2 regions of the Brevibacillus sp. GCM10020057 genome follow, and region 1 is predicted to be linked to the other one. Evidence: riboswitches for the same ligand, from Rfam matches in the RefSeq annotation. Region 1 holds a riboswitch; the other holds the start of a gene.
What was found. Region 1 has a riboswitch for S-adenosylmethionine ahead of ACFSO0_RS02105 (MetQ/NlpA family ABC transporter substrate-binding protein). Riboswitches for the same ligand answer to the same signal wherever they lie in the genome.
Positions count from the first base shown of each region.

Region 2: another riboswitch for S-adenosylmethionine. It lies ahead of metK (methionine adenosyltransferase); the one in region 1 lies ahead of ACFSO0_RS02105 (MetQ/NlpA family ABC transporter substrate-binding protein).

Region 1 is NZ_JBHUJW010000006.1:59,973-63,182, forward strand. It holds gene ACFSO0_RS02100 (MATE family efflux transporter) at 1-1,240, opposite strand, end outside; SAM riboswitch class I at 1,579-1,682, shown strand; gene ACFSO0_RS02105 (MetQ/NlpA family ABC transporter substrate-binding protein) at 1,813-2,646, shown strand; gene ACFSO0_RS02110 (methionine ABC transporter ATP-binding protein) at 2,684-3,210, shown strand, end outside.
Region 2 is NZ_JBHUJW010000018.1:88,816-92,025, reverse strand. It holds gene ACFSO0_RS05455 (S8 family peptidase) at 1-489, shown strand, start outside; gene ACFSO0_RS05450 (hypothetical protein) at 508-957, shown strand; SAM riboswitch class I at 1,011-1,113, shown strand; gene metK (methionine adenosyltransferase) at 1,253-2,458, shown strand; gene ACFSO0_RS05440 (sensor histidine kinase) at 2,936-3,210, shown strand, end outside.

The DNA of each region.
Region 1 (3,210 bases):
ACGTATACTGCGCCAGCACATAGCCGAGCGGCAATCCGATCACCCAGTACGACACGAGCGCCACGATAAAGGTCGTGGTCACATCCTTGTAACCGCGAAGCACCCCCTGGATCGGAGCGGCGATCGCATCGGAGATCAGGAACAGGATGGAGTACATCAGAAACTGCCGGGTGAGACGCAGCACCGCCTCGTCCGTCGTGTAGAAGCCAGCCACCTGCTCGTTGAAAAACAGGAGCCCGATCCCGAACAAGAGCGCCAGCGAAATGGCGGTTCCGATTCCCAAATAGCTGTATTGGCGGGCATCCTTGAAGCGGCTTGCCCCCACCTCGAAGCCGACCAGAATCGTCAGTGCCATCGAAATGCTAAGCGGCACCATGTAAATAAACGATGCGAAGTTCAAAGCGGCCTGGTGCGCGGCAATCGTGACGGTGTTGTACTCGCTCATGAGCAAGGTCACGGCAGCGAAAATGCTGACTTCAAAAAATATCGAAAACCCGATCGGCAGCCCCAGCTTGAGCAGCTCCTTCCAGGCAGACAAGGAGATGCGGTACAGCTTCGTCAGCAGTCCGTACTCCACAAACGGCTGCACCCGACCGACGACGAACAGGCTGATCGCGAGGATGCACCAGTACGTGATGGCAGAAGCGTAGCCTGCGCCGACTCCGCCCAGACGTGGAAACCCGAAGTTGCCGAAGATGAGCACATAGTTCAGCAATACGTTGATCGGAAGCGAAAACAGCGTGATGAACATCGTGACACGCGTCTCTCCGAGTGCGTCGATAAAGCAGCGAATGACTGTATAGAGGAACAGGGGCACGACACCGATTGCGATGGCGTGCAGGAATTCGCGGGCAATTTCGTGTACGCTCGGCTCCAGTTCCATCATGCGCAGCACCGGATTGAGCGCAAGCCCCCCAAGCACGATGACACCGACGGCAATGGCGATTGCCACGTAAAACGCCTGGACGACGGTAAACGGAACCTGCTCCCGCCGATTCGCCCCCACCATTTGCGCCACCAGCGGCGTCACCGCCATTAAAATGCCTGTCAAACCGGCTTGCACCGGAGCCCACAGGCTCGCTCCGATCGCCACTCCCGCCAGATCAACCGGGCTGGCGTGTCCGGACATGATCGTATCGAAAAACGTCATCGAAAAAAGAGCAATTTGAGAGATCAGGATCGGCAGCAAGACACCCAGAAATTGCCGCCATTTTTCCTTAATCGAAAAGGTTTCGTTCATTTTCTGTATTTCCTCGCTCTGTATGATTTTGTAAACATACGAAATAGTATTATAACAAACAGCGAGTCCTTTACGCAAAAGGAGTATTTCCCAGCCGGACAATCGACCGGAGGACCACCACCGCCCCGCTCCTGCACTTAAAAACCGCAACGCCGGCTTTGTCCGGCACCTGCCACCCTTCGGACACACTCTCAAGAGCGCATGCGTATTTTGGTTCAATCACCAATTACTTTTTGTATCAACGAAATCACACGAATTGCATTTGACAGTATGAAAAAAGCGAGTTATAATCCAACTATTCAAATCGGAATTTGAATTTTTCAACTGCATATCCTGATCTCTTATAGAGAGAGGCGGAGGGACTGGCCCTGTGAAGCCTCGGCAACCTGTCTGCAGCAGATATGGTGCCAAATCCAGCGGGAGAATCCCCGGAAGATAAGAGAGGATTCCGAGACTGCTCGACCAGGCAGTCTGCGACCTCTTCTTCCGGAAGAGGTCTTTTGTTTTGGTCCTGTCGGTTTTTATTTTTCAAAATATAAAAACTCATCAGACAAAAAAGGAGAGAAACCATCATGAAAAAAACAGGTCTTCTACTTAGCTCCATCTTGCTTGCAGCCTCCCTGTTGACAGCTTGCGGCGGCAAACAGGAAGCGGCCCCTGCTGCAAATGGCGGCGCGGCTGCTGAACAGACAACGATCAAGGTCGGGGTCACTGCCGGACCGCACGAAGAAATCCTGAACAAGGTCAAGGAAGTGGCAAAAGCGCAAGGACTCGACGTACAGGTAGTCGTCTTCAACGACTACGTGCAGCCCAATCAGGCTCTCGATAAGGGCAATCTGGATGCGAACAGCTTCCAGACGATTCCGTTCCTGGACAAATTCAATCAGGACCACAAAACCAAAATTGTCGAGATTGGCAAAACCGTAACCTTCCCGATGGGGCTCTACTCTACCAAGCACAAAAAAGTGGATGAGATTCCGGAAGGCGGCGTAGTCGGCATCCAAAACGACCCGACCAACCGCGCTCGCGCTCTGCTGCTGTATCAGGCTGCCGGACTGATCAAGCTCAAAGACGGCGTCAAAGACAACGCAACACCGCTCGACATCGTGGAAAACCCGAAAAAACTGGAATTCAAGGAACTGGAAGCGGCATTCCTGGCGCGCTCCCTGAACAACGTGGAAGTAGCGAGCATCAACACCAACTTTGCGATGGAAGCGGGCTATTCTCCGAAGAAAGACGCGATTTTCTCTGAAACTTCCGATTCTCCGTACGTCAACGTCATTGCTGCCAATGAAGCGAACAAAGACAATCCGGCTCTGAAAAAACTGGTTGAGATCTACCGTTCCGAAGAAGTGAAGAAATTCATCAACGAACATTTTGAAGGAGCTGTGCTCCCATCCTGGTAAGCAACACTCATTATCGAACAACAAGGAGACTGGAGAGATGATACAGCTAACCAACATCCATAAGTCGTATACGGTGGGAAACAAGCAGGTGCAAGCCTTGAAGGGCGTGACACTGAACGTGGAAAGAGGCCAGATTTTCGGCGTGATCGGCTTTAGCGGAGCGGGGAAAAGCACCCTGCTCCGCACGATCAACCTGCTCGAAAAGCCGACCAGCGGTTCCGTCGTCGTGAACGGCCAGGATATGCTTGCACTGAAAGAAAAAGAATTGCGCATTGCCCGCAAAAAAATCGGGATTATCTTTCAGCATTTTAACCTCTTGTCCTCCTATAACGTCTTTGACAACGTGGCAGAGATTTTGCGAATGAACCGGGTGCCCAAAGATGTCATCAAGAAAAAGGTAGAAGATCTGCTGCGTCTGGTTGGTCTCGCGGACAAGGCGCATTCCTATCCGTCCCAGCTGTCTGGCGGCCAAAAGCAGCGCGTCGGCATCGCCCGCGCACTCGCTACGGACCCGGAGATTCTCTTGTGCGACGAAGCCACATCCGCTCTCGACCCGCAGACCAC
Region 2 (3,210 bases), on a different contig from region 1:
TTGAGCAATCGGGGCATTGTCAAAGGGTTTGCAGACGCGACATTCAAGCCAAATGCGGCGGTGACGCGGGCACAGTTTGCGACCATGCTGATTCAGGCGATGCGTGCGAGCGGACTGCCGGTTCCGTCCGCCTATACGGGCAAATCCACGTTCCGCGACCTTCCGAAAAAGCATTGGGCTTACAACAGCATGGGCATCGCTTATCAGGTAGGCATCATGAAGGGCTACCCGAACAGGCAGATGAAGCCGGATCAGCCGATTACCCGAGCCGAGATGGCCTCGATGATTGCCCGCGCGCATAACGTCCTGCTCTATACGCGCAGCACGTCCAGCTACCGGGATGTTCCGACCAGCCACTGGGCATCGCCCGCGATTGAAGCGCTCACCGCAAGAAACTGGCTGAACGGCTACGGCTCGATGTTCAGGCCGCAAGGGATCGCCACTCGTGCAGAGGTCGTCGTATTGATTGCGAAGGCATATAAAATGTAACCACTGGGGAGGATAACGATGATGAAACCAGTCACCAAAGGTCTGTTGGCCGCAGCGATTGGAGGGGCGGCGATTTTCGCCTCCCAGGCCATGGCAGACGGGGTAGGAGGCGTGCCGGGCTCGGTAGACGATCCGGTCGTGACGAAAAGCTACGTAGACCAGCAGATTCAGGCAGCCAGCGGCGGAGGAAGCACCCTGACTGTCGTGGAGGTAAGTCCGGGGCAGACGTTGTACGGCTTTGAAGGGACCGAGTTTATCGTGCGCACCGGCAAGGTACAGGCTGTGGCAGGCGACAAGGGAGACGGCCTGACTGATCTGACAGCGGGCGTAGACCTGCGGGGCGGAGCCGTCGTCGGCACGAACCATCTGCTGCTGATTGCCCGTTCCGATAACCGCGGCTTGCGTCTCGCACCGGGCTACGACGGCATTTCTCACGTGATGGTTCGCGGCAAATACGCTCTTCGATAAAAGTCTATTGACACTATAGACAAAAACAATTATTCTATAATCCGTAATGGATACTCTTATCCAGAGCAGGCGGAGGGACTGGCCCCATGAAGCCCGGCAACCGACGAGAGCGCGGTGCTAACCAGCAGAACAGGCATCTGTTCTGGCCGATAAGAGGATGAAGGAAGCAAAAAGCGCTCAAACCTTTTCCTCCAGCAAGTTGGAAAAGGTTTTTTTCATGCGTTTACGTCGATAAAATCCTGACTCGGCTACCACACTATTTGTATGAGGTCAAAGGAGGTATTTTCTCATGGCTTTGCAAAAAGGTCGTCGTCTGTTCACATCGGAATCCGTCACAGAAGGACATCCGGATAAAATTTGTGACCAAATTTCCGATTCCATTCTGGATGCCATTCTGTCCAAAGATCCGAATGCACGCGTCGCTTGCGAAACATCCGTGACGACGGGTCTCGTTCTGGTTGCTGGCGAGATTACTACCAGTACGTATGTAGACATCCAAAAGCTCGTTCGCGATACGATCCGCGGCATCGGCTACGATCGTGCGAAATTCGGCTTTGACGCAGATACTTGCGGTGTCATCACTGCGATCGGCGAACAATCCGCTGACATTGCCCTTGGTGTAGACCAGGCTCTGGAAGCGCGTGAAGGCAAAATGACTGACGAGCAAATCGAAGCGATCGGTGCTGGTGACCAAGGCCTGATGTTTGGTTTTGCCTGCAACGAAACGCCTGAACTGATGCCACTGCCAATCAGCATGGCGCACAAACTGGCTCGTCGTCTGACCGAAGTTCGCAAAAACGACACGCTGCCGTACCTGCGCCCGGATGGAAAAACACAAGTGACGGTTGAATACGATGGCGACAAGCCGGTTCGTATCGATACGATCGTCATTTCCACCCAACACGCTCCGGAAACCACTCTGGAACAAATCAAGCAAGACCTGATGGAGCATGTAATCAAGCCTGTCGTTCCAGCTGAACTGCTGGATGCAGACACCAAATACTTCATCAACCCGACTGGCCGTTTCGTCATCGGCGGACCACAAGGGGACGCTGGCTTGACTGGCCGCAAAATCATCGTAGACACTTACGGCGGTTATGCCCGTCACGGCGGCGGCGCGTTCTCCGGGAAAGATCCGACCAAAGTGGACCGTTCCGGTGCATACGCAGCTCGCTACGTCGCGAAAAACATCGTGGCAGCTGGCCTCGCTGACAAATGCGAAGTTCAGGTGGCGTACGCAATCGGGGTAGCGCAACCTGTTTCCATCGCGGTCGATACTTTCGGCACAGGAACGATTTCCGAAGAAGATCTGGTGAAACTGGTTCGCAAGCATTTCGACCTGCGTCCTGCTGGCATCATCAAGCAACTGGACCTGCGTCGTCCGATTTACAAACAAACAGCTGCATACGGTCACTTCGGCCGCAACGACCTGAATGTTCCTTGGGAGCAAACAGACAAGGCAGAAGCGCTGAAGCAAGACGCGGCAGCTTTGACAAAATAAGAAGCAGTAGACGGAGAAGAGCCTGGTTTACGCAATCAGGCTCTTTTTTGTTTTTCGCGGCAGATGCATGGGCGCCGCGCGCCCGGTTCGGACAGCTTTGTCCAGTAATTGGGGAAAGGCTTACGGAGGATTTTGTAAGACGATGTCGAATATTTAGTGAGGAAAAAGGAGGGGCTTTCTGCGGAACAAGAGGCTCTTCCTTTTGAAGTTTGCAATCTTTTTATCCGTTCGGCTATTCATGGGAGAAAAAGGAAAGAAAAGTCAGAAAAAAGATGGGGTGCAAATGCAACCTTTTCCCCATGTAGGTACGTCTATAATCATAAGAGAAGCATTGGTTGTTTAAGCCAAATGTCATGGCCTTCAGAAGCCGGGCAAACCAGAAAGATCCACACGATGACGCAGTATGGCGGATGTGGATGAAACGGGCCTCCATCAGCTGTTCACAAAATCGAAAAATGTGTTTGAAGGAGAGCAGTCATGAACCAGGCGATTGACATTAGCATGCTTGATGGAGTCATTAAACGAACAATTGAAACAGTAGAGACAAGCAAAACACAAATATTTGATATAGCCGAACATGCCAGACAGCAAGGCAATTCGCTGAAGATGGATTTGCATGAACTGCGTCAGGAAATTTCCAAAGTGATTGAAAAGGTCGATGCGCTGGAGCTGGCGTATCGCAAGTCGCGCAATCGCCTGGCAATGGTCAGCCGCAATTTTCATGATTACACGGAGGAAGACATCCGTGTAGC